Regions from separate parts of the Streptomyces sp. NPDC005811 genome, predicted to be linked through region 2. Evidence: riboswitches for the same ligand, from Rfam matches in the RefSeq annotation. Region 2 holds a riboswitch; each other region holds the start of a gene.

Region 1 (5,504 bases), on a different contig from region 2:
GATCGGCCCGGCCTCGGGGCTCGATCCGGCGTACGGCACCGGGGACGGGCTGATGGCCGCCCAGCGGGCCTATTTCCGCCGCTGGGGCGTGGTCCCGGTGGAACTCTTCACGGGCTCCGCGCGCGCCGTCCTGACCCCCGCCACGGCCCTCTTCGTCCACGGCAGCTGGGTGCACCTGCTGGGCAACATGCTCTTCCTCTACGTCTTCGGGGCGATGACCGAGGAACGGATGGGCCGCGTCGAGTTCACCTTCTTCTACGTGTGCTGCGGCTACCTCGCCCTGCTCGGGTACGCGGCCGCGCACTCCGGGTCGCCGCAGTCGCTGGTGGGGGCCTCCGGGGCGATCTCGGCGGTCCTCGGCGCGTTCCTGTACCTGTTCCCGCGGGCCCGGGTGACCAGCCTGCTGCCGTTCCTGTTCTTCCTGCCGCTGCGGTTCCCGGCGTGGGTGGTGCTGCCGTTCTGGGCGGCGCTCCAGTGGATCGCGGTGGGACGGGCGGCCCAGGGGCCCGGGGTGGCCTATCTGGCGCACCTGGTGGGCTTCGGCCTGGGGTTCGGCTACGCGTGGGCGCGTTTCGGCCGTACGACTAGAGTGAGGCCCGCCCCAGCTCCGGCCCCCGAGGGAGAGAACCAGCCGTGATCACCGCGATCGTCCTCATCAAGACCAGCGTGGACCGGATCCCCGAGATCGCCGAGCGGATCGCGGCGCTGGACTCCGTGAGCGAGGTGTTCTCCGTGACCGGGACGTACGACCTGATCGCCATGGTCCGGGTGCAGCAGCACGAGGACCTCGCGGAGGTCATCCCGGGCAGCATCAGCAAGATCCCCGGCGTCGAGGCCACGGACACGCACGTGGCGTTCCGTACGTACTCCCAGCACGACCTGGAGGCGGCGTTCGCGATCGGCCTGGACTCCTGACCGGCTGAACCCCGCCTCCGGCGCGACGGCGCCTCACACCGCCGGGACGCAGCGGCCGTCCTCCGTGCGGTACGTCCACTGCGGGCCCTCGGTCACCAGCTCGCGGACCGCCGTCACGAAACGGTCCACGTGCTCGTCCGGGGTCCCCGCGCCGAAGCTCACCCGGATGGCGTTCAGGGACTTCTCGCCCGGGGCCGCCTCGGGGGCACCGCACTCGCCCTGGGTCTGGGGGTCGCTGCCCAGCAGGGTGCGGACCAGGGGGTGGGCGCAGAAGAGGCCGTCGCGGACGCCGATGCCGTACTCGGCGGAGAGGGCCGCGGCGAAGTGGGAGCTGTTCCAGCCCTCGACGACGAAGGAGATCACACCGACCCGCGGGGCGTCGTCGCCGAACAGGGACAGGATCCTGACCTGCGGAACCTCGGCGAGGCCCGCGCGGACCCGGCCGATCAGGTGCTGCTCACGGGCGACGAGGTTGTCGAAGCCGGCCTCCGTGAGGGCCTTACAGGCCGAGGCGATGGAGTAGGCGCCGATGACGTTCGGGGAGCCGGCCTCGTGGCGGGCGGCCGTCTCGTGCCATTCCACGTCCACTCCCCCGTCCTCGCGCCGGGTGACCTTGCGGCTGGCGCCGCCGCCCGCGAGGTAGGGGTCGGCGGCCCGGAGCCAGTCGGCGCGTCCGGCGAGAACGCCGGAGCCGAAGGGGGCGTACAGCTTGTGGCCGGAGAAGGCGACCCAGTCGACGTCCAGGTCACGGACCGACACGGGGTGGTGCGGGGCCAGCTGCGCCGCGTCCAGGACGATCCGGGCGCCGTGCGCGTGCGCGGCCGCCGCGAGCTCCCGTACGGGCCACAGCTCGCCGGTGACGTTGGACGCGCCGGTGACACAGACCAGGGCCGGACCGTGGGGGTCGCGGTCGGCGAGGGCGCGCTCCAGGGTCTCGACGGCCTGCCGCGGGGTGCGCGGGGCGTCCAGGTAGGTGACCCGGGCGTCCTTCCAGGGCAGCAGGCTCGCGTGGTGCTCGGTCTCGAAGACGAAGACCTGGCAGCCGGCCGGGAGCGCGGCGGCCAGCAGGTTCAGGGAGTCGGTGGTGGAGCGGGTGAAGACGAGCTGGTCGTCCTCGCGGCAGTCCAGGAACGCGGTGACCGTGCGGCGGGCGTTCTCGAACAGGTCCGTGGAGAGCTGGGAGAGGTAGCCGGCGCCGCGGTGGACGCTGCCGTAGTACGGGGCGTAGGCCGCCACGTCGTCCCAGACGCGCTGGAGGGCGGGGGCGCTGGCGGCGTAGTCGAGCGCCGCGTAGGTGACCTCGCCGCCGGTGACGAGCGGGACGGTGACATCGCGGCCCAGAACGGGCAGCTCCGCCGAAAGGTCGCAAACGGGGCGGGTGGTGGCAGCGCTGGAGACAGACATGGCGAACTCCTGTGAAGGGCAAGCGGAATCACCGTGCGAGCGGGTACGGCTCGAGCACGGAGAAAAGTGAAAAGGGGTGTGCGGAGGCGGGGCTCGGCGCCCTATCGCATTCGCTTGCTCACAGAAGGCTCCCTCGACGACCAGGACCCCTGGTGTTTCGCGAGGGGTCCGCGCTTGCCGTGGACCTCGCTGCCCACGGCCTGGTCTTCACCCGGGGCACCCCGCCACGGACGGAGGGTTGCCGGACAGTCGGCCGGGGCCTCATGACTGTCACTCATGACCTGTACAGGAACGTACGGGAAGTGATCGCGGTCCCGCAACCCGTGTCCGAATGACGGGACCGCGCTCCTTCGCCGTCGTCAGGAGTTGGTCGCCGCGACCCAGCGGTCCAGGGCCTGCTTGGCGGCGCCCGAGTCGATGGACTCGGCCGCGCGGTCCATGCCGGCCCGGATCTGCTCCGCCAGGGTGCCCGTGCCCGGCTCCAGGGCGACCAGGGCGGCCGCCGAGTTCAGCAGCACGGCGTCCCGCACGGGGCCCTGCTCGCCGTCCAGCAGGCGGCGGGCGACCTCCGCGTTGTACGACGGGTCGCCGCCCCGCAGGGCCTCCACCGGGACCAGCTCGATGCCGACGTCCCGCGGGTCGAAGACCTCCTCGGTGACCTTGCCCTCGCGCACCACCCACACCCGGGAGGTGGCCGTGGTGGTCAGCTCGTCGAGGCCGTCGTCGCCCCGGAACACCAGGGAGGAGTGGCCGCGCTCGGCGAAGACGCCCGCGACGACCGGCGCCATGCGCGGGTCCGCGACCCCGACCGCCTGGGCCCGCACCCGGGCCGGATTGGTCAGCGGGCCGAGGATGTTGAAGACCGTGCGGATGCCCAACTGGCCGCGCGCGGCGCCCGCGTGACGCAGCGCCGGATGGAACTTGACCGCGAAGCAGAAGGTGATCCCGGCCTCCCGGGCCACCTCGGCCACCCGCGCCGGGGTCAGCTCCAGATTGACGCCCAGCTTCTCCAGCACGTCCGAGGCACCGGAGGCGGAGGACGCGGCCCGGTTGCCGTGCTTGACGACGGTGGCGCCGCTGCCGGCCACGACGATCGCCGACATGGTGGAGATGTTGACGGTCTTGGCGCCGTCGCCGCCCGTCCCGACGATGTCGACGGTCCGGCCCGGCACCTCGATCGTGTTGGCGTGCGCGTACATCGTCCGCACGAGCCCGTTGATCTCCTCGACGGTCTCGCCCTTGGCCCGCAGCGCCACCACGAACCCGGCGATCTGCGCGTCCGTCGCCTCCCCGCGCATGATCCGGTCCATCGCCCACGCGGTGGCGTCGGCGCTCTGGTCACGGCCGTACAGCAGGGCGTTCAGCACGTCGGGCCAGGAACGGCCCGCCGCGGTGTCGCCTCCAGCGGGGGTCACAGCGCTCATAGCCGCTCCTGGGTGTCGTAGAACCACGTGGAGCCACCTTATCCAGCTCAGGACACGGCGAAGGGCCCCGTCCGAACACCGGACGGGGCCCTTCGATCACGGCGTGGCGACGCCGGACGATCAGTGGTGGCCGTGGCCGCTCGTGATCTCCTTGTACTCCTCGACGGTCGGCTTCGGGATCTGCTGGTCCTCGCCGAAGTACGCGCCGCTGATCTTGGCGCGCAGCTTCTCGGACCGCTTGATCTTGCGCTCGACACCGTTCTCGTCGACCGCCGGGCCGACCGCGGCCGGCTGGTACTGCTCGTGCGCCGTGATGGTGTGGAGCTGCTCCTGGCTGAGCGGCTCGTGGACCTCGATGAACTCACCGTGCGGCAGGCGCTTGATGGTGCCGGTCTCGCGACCGTGCAGCACCTTGTCCCGGTCCCGGCGCTGGAGGCCGAGGCAGATGCGCTTGGTGAGGAGGTACGCGATGACCGGTCCGACGAAGAAGAAGATCCGGACGAACCAGGTGATCGAGTTGATCGACAGGTGGAAGTGGGTGGCCCACAGGTCGTTGCCACCGCCGACCAGCGTGATCATGTACATCGTGACCCAGGCGACGCCCAGCGCGGTGCGCGTGGGGGCGTTGCGCGGACGGTCCAGGATGTGGTGCTCGCGCTTGTCGCCGGTGATCCACGACTCGATGAACGGGTACACCGCCATCGCCACGAGGACGACACCGAACAGCGTCAGCGGGATGAAGACGCCCAGGACCAGCGTGTGGCCCCAGATGTTGACCTCCCAGCCCGGCATGAAGCGGATCAGACCCTCGGCGAAGCCCATGTACCAGTCGGGCTGGGCGCCGGTGGACACCTGGTCCGGACGGTAGGGGCCGAAGACCCACACCGGGTTGATCTGGGCGAGCGCCGCGATGGCCGCGATCGTGCCGAAGACCAGGAAGAAGAACCCGCCCGCCTTCGCCATGTACACGGGCAGCAGGGGCATGCCGACGACGTTCTTGTTGCTCTTGCCGGGGCCCGCGAACTGCGTGTGCTTGTGGTAGAAGACCAGGATCAGGTGGCCCACCACCAGGCCGAGCATGATGCCCGGCAGCAGCAGGATGTGGATCGAGTAGAACCGCGCCACGAAGTCGTGGCCCGGGAACTCGCCGCCGAAGAGGAACATCGAGATGTACGTGCCGACGATCGGGGTCGCCAGGATGGCGCCCTGGGTGAAGCGGACACCGGTGCCGGAGAGCAGGTCGTCCGGGAGCGAGTAACCGGTGAAGCCGGTGAACATGCCCAGGACGAACAGCAGGAAGCCGAACAGCCAGTTGATCTCACGCGGCTTGCGGAACGCGCCGGTGAAGAACACACGCATCATGTGCACGAACATGCCGGCGAGGAAGATCAGCGCCGACCAGTGGTGGATCTGCCGGATGAGCAGACCACCGCGCACGTCGAAGGAGATGTGCATGGTCGAGTTGAACGCCTCGGACATCAGCTGTCCCTGGAGCGGGACGTAGCTGCCGTGGTACTCCACCTCGTTCATCGACGGGTGGAAGAACAGCGTCAGATACACACCCGTGAGGATGATGATGATGAAGCTGTACAGGCAGATCTCGCCCAGCATGAACGACCAGTGGTCGGGGAAGATCTTGCGCATGTTGGCCTTGGCGAGGGAGTAGATCCCCAGCCGGCCGTCGGCCCAGTCGGCGATCCGCTCGCCGGCCGGCGCCTTCCCGCGGTCGCGGGACTGTGCGTTCTCGTTGGTGCTCATCCG
Region 2 (5,504 bases):
TCGAGCTTGAGACCGACCTCCTCGGAGATGACCTCGCCGCCGGTGAGGATGGCGATGTCGTTCAGCATCGCCTTGCGGCGGTCGCCGAAGCCCGGGGCCTTGACCGCGACGGACTTGAAGGTGCCGCGGATCTTGTTGACGACCAGGGTCGACAGGGCCTCGCCCTCGACGTCCTCGGCGATGATCAGCAGCGGCTTGCCCGACTGCATGACCTTCTCCAGGAGCGGGAGCAGGTCCTTGACGTTCGCGATCTTGGAGTTCGCGATCAGGATGTACGGGTCGTCGAGGACGGCCTCCATACGCTCCATGTCGGTGGCGAAGTACGCCGAGATGTAGCCCTTGTCGAAGCGCATACCCTCGGTGAGCTCCAGCTCCAGACCGAAGGTCTGGGACTCCTCGACGGTGATGACGCCTTCCTTGCCGACCTTGTCCATGGCCTCGGCGATGAGCTCGCCGATCTGGGTGTCGGCGGCGGAGATGGAGGCCGTGGAAGCGATCTGCTCCTTGGTCTCGACATCCTTCGCCTGCTCCAGCAGCGCACCGGAGACGGCCTCGACGGCCTTCTCGATACCGCGCTTCAGAGCCATCGGGTTGGCGCCGGCGGCCACGTTGCGCAGACCCTCGCGCACCAGGGCCTGGGCCAGGACGGTCGCGGTCGTCGTGCCGTCACCGGCTACGTCGTCCGTCTTCTTCGCGACTTCCTTGACCAGCTCGGCGCCGATCTTCTCGTACGGGTCCTCGAGCTCGATCTCCTTGGCGATGGACACACCATCGTTGGTGATCGTGGGGGCGCCCCACTTCTTCTCGAGGACGACGTTGCGACCCTTGGGGCCGAGCGTCACCTTGACGGCGTCCGCGAGCTGGTTCATGCCGCGCTCGAGGCCGCGCCGCGCCTCCTCGTCGAACGCGATGATCTTGGCCATGTGAAGTGGTCCCTCCAGGACTGGGGGTGATTCCTTCGGACCGCGCCCGCGCCCGCGACGGACGGCTCGCATGCCGCGTGGTTCCTTGCCCCACCTGGCCTGCGGGCCTCACCGACCCGGTCCTTCTTTGTCACTCTCACCTTCAGAGTGCTAACGCCAATGATTAGCACTCGGCATGGTCGAGTGCAAGCGCCTCCCGAGGACTGGGGTCCATCGAGGCGTCCATCGAGGGGTCCATGGAGGGGTCCGCCGGGCCGTCCGCCGGGCATGCCGAAGGGCCCGTACCCCAGGAGGTACGAGCCCTTCGAAGATGAAACAGAAGAACGACGCTTCAGTCGGCGCGTGCTTCAGCCGGTCGCCAGCCGGACCATGTCCGCCTGCGGCCCCTTCTGACCCTGCGAGATCTCGAAATCGACCCGCTGACCCTCTTCCAGGGTGCGGTACCCGTCCATCTGGATCGCGCTGTAGTGGACGAAAACATCCGCACCACCGTCGACCGCGATGAAGCCGTACCCCTTCTCCGCGTTGAACCATTTGACGGTGCCCTGAGCCATGCCTAACTCCCCTATTACTGGCCCTTGCACAGATCCACACTTCGCGGATCCGGGTCAGACCTCACCCCCCAGTTGGTTGGGGGCGTGCGCCGGAACGCGTCGACCGCGGCCGAATGTATCTGTCCAACTGCCCTCTGCAACAGGTCACTTGGACGAGAATTCTGGACGCACGCGATCCGGAATATGGCGAGAATTCGCCTGAATTCAGGGCAAGTCGGGCCCCGCAAAAGCCACAAATGCCGCGCAAGAGGCACGCACTTTGGCTACTTCTTGTCGGACTCAAGGCAGAAATCAAAGATTCCGGATCAGGTTCCGCGACCCGGTTCCCCAACTGTACCGCGCTCAACCCCACTGAATTGCCCCCTCCGCTTCTCTCACGGAGGGGGCAATTCGATGAACACTCGGTAATCACTGTTACCGACGGTTACTACTGGTGGGTACTGACCGAGGGTCAACCACCGGTCGGACCCGGCTCAGCCGCCGGCGACGGCCGGGATGATCGACACGCCCGCCCCGTCCGGGGTCGCCGTCTCCAGGCCCTGCTCGAAGCGGACGTCGTCGTCGTTCACGTACACGTTCACGAACCGCCGCAGCTTGCCCTGGTCGTCCAGGACCCGGGCGGCGATCCCGGTGTGGTTCTTCTCCAGGTCCGAGATGACCTCGCCGAGGTTGGCCCCTTCGGCGGAGACCTCGGCGGCACCACCGGTGTAGGTGCGCAGGATGGTGGGGATGCGGACGGTGACGCTCATTGCCGATGACCTCCAGTAGGGATTACGCGAGCCCGGCCTCGTGGAAGGACTCCAGCGACGGGCGGATCGTCGCGGTGAGTCCGGTCCCGGCCACCGCGTCCAGCGTCTTCAGACCGTCACCGGTGTTCAGCACGACGGTCGTCTTCGCCGGGTCCAGCAGCCCGTTCTCGATCAGCTTCTTCGTGACGCCGACCGTCACACCGCCGGCGGTCTCCGCGAAGATGCCCTCGGTCCGGGCGAGGATCCCGATCGCCTCGACGACCTGCTCGTCGGTCACGTCCTCCACCGCGCCGCCGGTGCGACGCGCGATGTCGAGGACGTACGGCCCGTCCGCCGGGTTGCCGATCGCCAGCGACTTGGCGATGGTGTTCGGCTTCTGCGGGCGGACCACGTCGTGCCCGGCCTTGAAGGCCACCGACACCGGCGAGCACCCCTCGGCCTGCGCACCGAAGATCTTGTACGGCTTGTCCTCGACGAGCCCCAGCTTGATCAGCTCCTGGAGACCCTTGTCGATCTTCGTGAGCTGGGAGCCGGAGGCGATCGGCACGACCAGCTGGTCCGGGAGCTGCCAGCCGAGCTGCTCGGCGATCTCGTACGCCAGTGTCTTGGAGCCCTCGGCGTAGTACGGCCGCAGGTTGACGTTGACGAAGCCCCAGCCCTCGCCCGCCGGGTCGCCGATGAGTTCGGAGCAGAAGCGGTTGACGTCGTCGTAGTTGCCCTCGATGCCGACGAGCTCGCCGCCGTAGATCGCGGCCATGACGACCTTGCCCTGCTCCAGGTCGTGCGGGATGAACACGCAGGAGCGGAAGCCGGCCCGGGCGGCGGCGGCGCCGACGGCACCGGCGAGGTTGCCGGTGGAGGAGCAGCTCAGGGTGGTGTACCCGAAGGCCCGCGCCGCCTCGACGGCCTGGGCGACGACCCGGTCCTTGAAGGAGTGGGTCGGGTTGCCGGAGTCATCCTTGACGAACAGCTTGCCGGCCTCGACGCCCAGCTCGCGCGCCAGGTTGTCGGCCTTGACGAGCTTGGTCCAGCCGGGGTTGATGTTGGGCTTGTCGGCCACGTCCGCCGGGACGGGCAGCAGCGGCGCGTAGCGCCAGATGTTCGCGGGTCCCGCCTCGATGCGCTTCCTGAGCTCCTCCGGGTCGTAGGAGGAGAAGTCGTACGCGATCTCGAGCGGGCCGAAACACTCCTCGCAGGCGAAGACCGGGCCGAGCGGGACCTGGTGACCGCATTCCCGGCAGCTCAACGCGGCGGCGGGGCCGAGGTCTACGGTGGAGGCGACGGAATCGGTGGATCCGGTTTCAACAGTCTGCGCAGCCATGTGAGGCGAGGCCCTTTCTCCTCATCTTCCTCACGACGCATCTCGCCGTGAGACGGATTTGGCACCTTCCCAAGCCGGGAGCCTCGCGTGAACGAGACCGGCTGGAGGGTTGCCGGGGCTTCATCGGGCCGTATCCCTCTGCCCCTCTGGATGAGCGGTATGAAGTTGTGGACGCCGGGCCACCGAGGACATGCGATGGTCACCCGCGTTGTCCAAGACTGTAACCGACAACCTGGACAGTTGAGATAGTCGTCCGAACCGCGAGATGGATCACAGGTGAAGGAGCCGCCTACGTGCTGGAAGAAGTCGAGCGCTGGCTGACCACCCGCTCCTGGACCATGACCGATCGGCCACTGCACCGGATCATGGCCGCCAAGCGGTCCTCGGGGCAGCGGGTCAGTGTCGTGCTGCCCGCACTCAACGAGGAGGAGACCGTCGGTGACATCGTCGCGGTCATCCGGCACGACCTCATGCAGCAGGTCCCGCTGGTCGACGAGCTCGTGGTCGTCGACTCGGGGTCGACCGACCGCACGGCGGCGGTCGCGGCGGCGGCGGGGGCGCGGGTCGTCCACCGCGACACGATCCTGCCCCGCATCCCGGCCGTGCCCGGCAAGGGCGAGGTCCTGTGGCGCTCCCTGCTGGTCACCGGCGGGGACATCGTCTGCTTCATCGACGCCGACCTCCGGGAGTTCTCCTCGGACTTCGTCTCCGGCATCGTCGGCCCGCTGCTCACCGACCCCGCGGTGGACCTCGTCAAGGGGATGTACGACCGTCCCCTGGGCGGCGCCGCCGGGCAGGGCGGCCGGGTCACCGAGCTGATGGCGCGCCCGCTGCTGAACATGCACTGGCCGCAGCTGGCCGGTTTCGTGCAGCCGCTCGGCGGCGAGTACGCGGCCCGTCGCTCACTGCTCGAACAGCTGCCGTTCCCGGTGGGGTACGGCGTCGAGCTGGGGATGCTGATCGACGCGCTGCACCTGGTGGGCCTCGACGCGCTCGCGCAGGTCGACGTCGGGGTGCGCAGGCACCGCCACCAGGACGGGCAGGCCCTCGGCCGGATGGCGGCGGCGATCTACCGGACCGCCCAGCTGCGGCTGGCCCGCGGCCATCTCGTCCGCCCCGCCCTGACCCAGTTCGAGCGCGGCGCCGACGGGTTCGAGCCGCGTACGTACTCGGTGGACACGGAGGAGCGGCCGCCGATGGCGGAGATCGCGGAGTACCAGTCCCGCAAGGTCGCCTAGCCGATTCCGCCGTACGGGGGACGGGTCGTATACGGCCGGATATGACCCGTCCACGCAGCGCCACCGTACGTTTGAGCGTTTCCCGACCGGGCTAGGTTGAGGCGTATGGCTTCCACGCACGACACTGCTGCTCGGGGTGCTCAGGTGCTGGTCGCGTCCAACCGCGGCCCGGTCTCCTACACGGTGGGCGAGGACGGCTCGCTGCACTCGAAACGCGGGGGCGGCGGGCTGGTCTCCGGTCTGTCGGCGATCGGCCCCGAGGCGGGCGCCCTGTGGGTGTGCTCGGCGCTGTCCGACGGCGACCGGGAGGCGGTCCGGCGCGGGGTCGGCGAGGAGGGCGTGCGGATGCTGCCCGTTCCCGCCGACGTGCACGCGGACGCCTACAACGGCATCGCGAACTCGGTGCTCTGGTTCATCCACCACCTGCTGTACCAGACCCCGCTGGAACCGGCCTTCGACTCGGAGTTCCGGCGCCAGTGGGCGTCGTACGAGACGTACAACCGCGCCTTCGCGGAGGCGCTCGCGCAGGAGGCGGGGCCGGGCGCGGCGGTCCTCGTGCAGGACTACCACCTCTGTCTGGTCCCCGGGATGCTCCGCGCGCTCCGCCCCGACCTGCGGATCGGGCACTTCTCGCACACGCCGTGGGCGCCGGTGGACTACTTCGGGCTGCTGCCGTCGGACATCCGCGAGCAGCTGCTGCGGGGCATGCTCGGCGCGGA
Region 3 (5,504 bases), on a different contig from region 2:
GATGTCCGGGTCGGCGCGGGTGATGTTCCCCCAGGACGCGTCGTAGTCGCCCGACTGGAGGGTCGGCGCGAGCTGGGTGATCTGGAGCTGCCTGAGGGTGATCTGGACGCCGACCGCCTTGAGCTGCTGCTGGATCAGCTCCAACGCGGGCTGGTTGGTGGCCGCGTTGGGGATCCAGGTGACGGTCAGACTGAGCTTCTTCCCGCCCTTGGTGCGGATGCCGTCACTGCCCGTCTTCCAACCGGCCGCGTCCAGCAGGGACTTGGCCTTGGCCGCGTCCAGGGGCAGGTCGGCGGAGAGGTCGGTGTAGTCGGGCGTGGTGTGGGCGAGGACGCTGGTCGCCGCCCGGGTGCCGGTCGGGAACACGGTGTCGGCGATCTGCTGCCGGTCGACGGCGAGCAGGATCGCCCGGCGCACCCGCGCGTCCTTCAGGGCGGGCTTGGAGTTGTTCAGCCCGAGACCGAACACCACACCGGGGTTGGCCCGCCGCTGGAGCGTGACCTGACCGCCCTTCAGCGCGGCCTCGTTGGCCTTGCCGACGCTGCCGATCGCGTCCACCTGGCCGGACTGGAGACTGCCGGCCCGTACGCCCGCCTCCGGAACGACCTTGAACACCAGCTTGTCGAGATAGGCCTCGCCCTTCTTGCTCCACCGCGAGGAACCCCAGGCGTACCCGGTGCGCCTGGCCAGGGTGATCGACTGGTTCTGCACATACTGCTTCAGCACGAAGGGCCCGGACCCGATCACGCCGTCGCTGCACTTCTGCTGCGGGGTCCTCCGCACGCTCGCCGACGACTCGATGCCCAGCGAATGTGTGGAAGTGGCTTGCAGGAACTGGGCGTTGGGCTGGGCGAACGTCACCTTGACGGTGAGCGGGTCGACCACGGCAGTGCTCTTGACACCGCTCAGATAGCCCTGGGCCAGGGTCCCGAGGGCGCCGAGCTTCGGTACGGCGTCGAAGTTGTCCTTGACGACCTGCGCGGTCAGCTTCGACCCGTCGCTGAAGGTGACGCCCGACCTCAGATGGAAGGTGAACGTGGTGGTGTCGGAGCTGATGTCCCAGCTCTTCGCCAGCCACGGCACGATCTTGCCGGTCTTGGGGTCCTGGTCCGTCAGGGAGTCCACGAGCTGGCGTACCGAGTAGATGGTGTCGTTGCTGCCGACCTGCTGCGGATCCACGCAGCCGGCGTCCGACCCCACCGCGAAGGTCAGGGTGCCGCCGGACTTCGCCGGGCCGTCGCCGGAGCCGGAGCCGTCGGTGCCCGATCCGCAGGCGGTCAGGAGGACGCCGCTGGTCACCAGGGCGGTCAGGGCCGCCCAGCGGGAGGATCTGACGTCGGGAAGTGCGTTCACGGAGGGTTCTCCTACTCGTGTCACCAGGCATGGGGGTGCCGTACCGGGCACGGTCCCGCGCAGGGGCGTGCGGCCCCCGGGGAGCGCTGGGCAGACAGGGGTCAGCGAGAAAAACGAGAAAAGGGGGAAGCGGGAAAAGGGGGAGTGTGGAAGGCGATCAGGCGGCGGGCAGGCCCGTCAGGCCTGACAGAGGCAGCTGGTCGAGCGCTTCAGATCGATGTGGCGCCGACGGGAGAGCCGGGAGAACACCGTGGCGACGGCGAAGGAGGCAGCGAGCTCACCGCTGTGCCGCATACTCGTCCTCCCCGTCTCCGGCCCGCCGAAGGGGCCACGCGCTTGCGGGGATCATCGGTGATCCCGCCGGGCTTTCACCTGGAGCACCCCACCGCGCGGGAGGGTTGCCGGTCAGCAAGCCAGGGCTTGACGCTGACACTCGATGCCATTCGTGATCGTACGGAGCGGACTTGTCGTACGTCAATGGCGGAACCGCTCAGGCACCGCCGCGCTCGCGAGGGAGTTTCTGTCCGGCCTCGATCGCCACCGGCAGCCGGTTCTCGGCCGGCGGCAGTGGGCAGGTGGCGAGGTCCGTGTAGGCGCACGGAAGATTCGCCGCGCGATTGAAGTCCAGGACGACCGTGCCGTCGGCGGCGGGCGCCTCGACCGCCAGCACGCGGTTGGCGGCGTACGTGGTGACACCGGAGGTCGCGTCGGTGAACAGCACCGTCAGCTGTCCCGCACCCCGTCCCGGGAACGCGGTCAGGGACAGCCGGTGCCCGTCCAGCTCGAACTCGACCCTTCCCGGAGCGTCGTACACATGCTCCAGTCCCTCGACCGCGGCGCCCACGGTGGTCGGCCGGGGCGTGTCGAAGGGGACGTACCGGCCCGGCACGGCCCAGCGCGGGTCGGGCGCGTAGGCGGGCGTCCCGGTGAAGGCCGTGCGCAGCGGTGCGTCCGGGTGCCTGGGGCGCACGATGTCGTGGCCGCCCCGCTTGGCGACCTCGATCACGGCGTCTCCCCAGACCGCGTCGACGCCGCCGCGCTCGGGCAGGACGCCGAAGCGGTGTTCGCCGCGCACGGGCTCCCCGGCGACCAGCAGTTCCTCCCCTTCGTCGAGGTGTACGACGACCCCGTCGGGGCCGGTGTGCCAGGCGCCGGGAGCGTCGGGGAAACGCTGCGGCCGGTCGTCCAGCCAGTGCAGGCCCGTGATCGCCAGGAATCCGTGCGGGTCGGCGAGCCGGGCCTCCTGGGCGCGGTACCAGTCCAGCCAGCGCTCGGTGAAGGCGTGCAGGTCCGCCGCGGTCGCTTCCGTCGTCATGTGTCCTCCTTCGGTGGGCGAGGCTCAGCCTCGCGCAGGGGTGGGTACAGGGGTTCGTCCGGCCGGACGGGAGCCTCAGCCGGCCAGTGCGCCCAGGAGTTCCCAGGTGCGCCGGCGGTCCGCATCTCCCGCGAGGTCGGTGCCCGAGAACACGACCTCGGTGGCCCCGGCGTCGCGGTAGCGCCGCACCTCGGCCTCGATCGCCCTCTCGTCGCCGATCACGGCCAGGTCGGCGGCCCGTCGGCCGCCGGAGAGCTCGATGACCCGCGCGTAGGACGGGATCCCTTCGTAGAAGGCGAGGTTCTCGGTGGCCCGCGGCCTCGGCCGCGGCGGTCAGGGCGGGAACGATGTGGTCCGCGGTCCGGCGAGATGGGGCAGGATCCCGTTCACCTCGGAAGTCGGCCGTGCCGGTCTCGGTCAACTGCCGTAGCGCGGTGAGGAATTCACGCAGCCGGGCGACGGGCCGTTCGAAGGGCAGGCCGAACCCGGTCTCCGTCAGCAGTTTCGTGCCCAGCGCCAGACCGAGGTGGTAGCGGCCGTGCGTGGCGGCCTGGGCGGTCTGGGCCTGGCTGGAGACGAGCAGCGGATGCCGGCCGAAGACGGGGATCGCCGAGGTCCCCACCTGCAGTCCGGGCACCTCGCGGCCCACGATCGCCGCGAGCAGGGGCGAGTCGGCGCCGAAGGCCTGCCCGAACCAGGCCGACCGCAGACCGGCGGCCGCGGCCGCGGCCGCCCGGGCGAGTCGCACGGTCGCGTCGACCTGGTTGGGCGCGTCGGTTGCGTCGAACGTCACTCCCACCGTCATGCCAGTCAGAACGGACACCGGTCGAACCCGCATTCCGGCCCGGGTGTGACAGCTTCTTTGCAGTCATGTGTACGCGCCCGGGCTCGTCCCGGCAGGCGTTCGCGGGCGTGCTGTGATCCGGCCACGGAGACCGCCCGGTCCGTCCCGCGCGAAGGAACCCCATGGCCCAGCCCACAACCCTGCCCGTCATCGGCATCTCCCGCCTCCGCGCCCCGGACACCGACCGCGACGGCTTCCTCGCCGAACTCCGTTCCGCCGCCCACGAGGTGGGCTTCCTCCAGGTCACCGGCCACGGCGTCCCCGCCGCCCTGCCCGAGGAACAGCGGCTGGAGATCGAGAACCTCGACTCGCCGCAGTTCCGCGGCTACACGCGCACCGGGACGGAGTACACGGCGGGCGCCGCCGACTGGCGCGAGCAGATCGACATCCTCGTGCTGCGCCGGCAGGCGGAGGCCCTGCGGGTGAGCCGTGCGGTGCTCCGTGCCCTCGCCGCCGCGGGCCACCGAGGACGCCGAGCAGGGCGTCGGCGCACACAAGGACTACGGCTATCTCGCCCTGCTCCAGCAGTGCCGGACGCCTTCGTGTGCAACATCGGCGAGATGCTGGAGATCGCCACCCAGGGTCATCCGAGGGCGACACGGCACCGCGTGGTCAGCCCCGCGCCGGCGTCCACCGCTACTCCCTCCCCTCCTTCCTCGGCCCGCGCCTCGCCGAGCGCTGGTGGTCCGATGTCCTGGCCCGGCAGGAGGCCGGCCGATGACCCACGACCGTTGGGCCTTCGAGGCCTGCCATGTGCACGCCGGCGCACGCGCGACACCGATCCACCCGGCGACGAGCTATGTCTTCCGGGACACCCGGCAGGCCGCGGAGGCCTTCGCACTCGCCGACCTCACGACCCACGCCTACACCCGGCTGTCCAACCCGACCACGGCCGTCGCCGAGGACCGCACCCGCACCCTCCTGAAGCACACGTTCGCCGACTTCGGCGCCTCGTACGACGCGGTACGGCCGACCACGCAGGCCTTCTTCGGCGAGACCCTCGGCAACCCGCGCGGCAACGTCCTCGACATCGAGGCCGTCGCCCGCGACAACACCGCGCTCACCCCGTACCTGCTGCGCCCCCTGGAACACGGCACCGCTGTCGGCGGCGCCGTCGTGGACGGCGGGCACTTCGACTTCGGCGCCGATGCCGGCCGGTGGCCCGGACCGACCCGTCCGTATCCGACGTACGACGGGCTGTCGTTCTGGGACGCCTTCTCCGACCCTGTTCCTCCAGGGCCTGGAGCTGGAGGAACACTCCCCAGGTCACCCGGGTGCACTACGCCGGCCTGGAGGCGGGCGGGCGGTTCGTGGAAGGGCTCCGGCTGTTCAGCCATGTCGCGACCATCGGCGACGTACGCGGCCTCGTCGGTCCCTAAGGCGTCGACGATCTGCTCACCGACCTCGCGGCGGGCCTGCGAGCCGCCTGAACCCGCGCCACCATCGAGGAGAGGGGCACGGAGTGCTGCGTACCGGGGCCGCCGTGCGGTGACCCGCGACCGTCCGGAGGCGGATGTGACAGTGAACCGGCTGGGCCTGGTCGTGCACGGTGGACGCCCCGAGGCCGTCGCGGCGGCCGGGCTGGTCCGCGCCTGGTGCGGGGAGCACGGCGTGGGGTGCACGGACATCGACGTATGGCACGACGGCGGACGGCGCAGCGCCCGCGAGGAGGTCGCGGCGGGAGGCGACCCCGACCTCGTGGTGACCCTGGGCGGCGACGGCACCTTCCTGCGCGGCGCACGCCTCGCCGCCCAGAACGGCTCCCTGGTCCTGGGCGTCGATCTGGGCCGGGTGGGCTTCCTGACGGAGGTGTCGGCCGCCGCGGTGCACTCGGCACTGGACGCGGTGCGCGAGGACCGGTTCGGCATCGACAGCCGCATGCTGCTCGCCCTGCGCGCCTCGCGCAGGCTGGAGGTGCCGGCGCACATGGAATCCCTCCTCGCGTACGGCAGGGGGCCGCTCCTGCCGCCCCCGCAGGTGCGGCAGGACTGC

What was found. Region 2 has a riboswitch for S-adenosylmethionine ahead of thrC (threonine synthase). Riboswitches for the same ligand answer to the same signal wherever they lie in the genome.
Region 1: it holds a riboswitch for S-adenosylmethionine, as region 2 does, so the genes downstream of both, ABZ490_RS37135 (aminotransferase class V-fold PLP-dependent enzyme) here and thrC (threonine synthase) in region 2, are expected to answer to the same signal.
Region 3: it holds a riboswitch for S-adenosylmethionine, as region 2 does, so the genes downstream of both, ABZ490_RS42055 (putative leader peptide) here and thrC (threonine synthase) in region 2, are expected to answer to the same signal.

Annotation. Positions count from the first base shown of each region.
Region 1 covers NZ_JBEXXK010000045.1:26,023-31,526, forward strand. Annotated here, with positions in the region: gene ABZ490_RS37125 (rhomboid family intramembrane serine protease) at 1-637, shown strand, start outside; gene ABZ490_RS37130 (Lrp/AsnC ligand binding domain-containing protein) at 634-915, shown strand; gene ABZ490_RS37135 (aminotransferase class V-fold PLP-dependent enzyme) at 949-2,319, opposite strand; SAM riboswitch class IV at 2,485-2,601, opposite strand; gene trpD (anthranilate phosphoribosyltransferase) at 2,679-3,743, opposite strand; gene ABZ490_RS37145 (cytochrome bc complex cytochrome b subunit) at 3,864-5,501, opposite strand; gene ABZ490_RS37150 (Rieske 2Fe-2S domain-containing protein) at 5,498-5,504, opposite strand, start outside.
Region 2 covers NZ_JBEXXK010000005.1:73,015-78,518, reverse strand. Annotated here, with positions in the region: gene groL (chaperonin GroEL) at 1-923, opposite strand, end outside; gene ABZ490_RS06935 (cold-shock protein) at 1,271-1,477, opposite strand; gene ABZ490_RS06930 (MoaD/ThiS family protein) at 1,951-2,226, opposite strand; gene thrC (threonine synthase) at 2,249-3,547, opposite strand; SAM riboswitch class I at 3,566-3,704, opposite strand; gene ABZ490_RS06920 (glucosyl-3-phosphoglycerate synthase) at 3,841-4,785, shown strand; gene ABZ490_RS06915 (trehalose-6-phosphate synthase) at 4,891-5,504, shown strand, end outside.
Region 3 covers NZ_JBEXXK010000058.1:12,628-18,131, reverse strand. Annotated here, with positions in the region: gene ABZ490_RS42060 (ABC transporter substrate-binding protein) at 1-1,353, opposite strand, end outside; gene ABZ490_RS42055 (putative leader peptide) at 1,531-1,647, opposite strand; SAM riboswitch class IV at 1,681-1,794, opposite strand; gene ABZ490_RS42050 (DUF1684 domain-containing protein) at 1,844-2,668, opposite strand; partial or broken gene ABZ490_RS42045 (LLM class flavin-dependent oxidoreductase) at 2,744-3,473, opposite strand; partial or broken gene ABZ490_RS42040 (2-oxoglutarate and iron-dependent oxygenase domain-containing protein) at 3,635-3,850, shown strand; partial or broken gene ABZ490_RS42035 (hypothetical protein) at 4,230-4,891, shown strand; gene ABZ490_RS42030 (NAD(+)/NADH kinase) at 5,028-5,504, shown strand, end outside.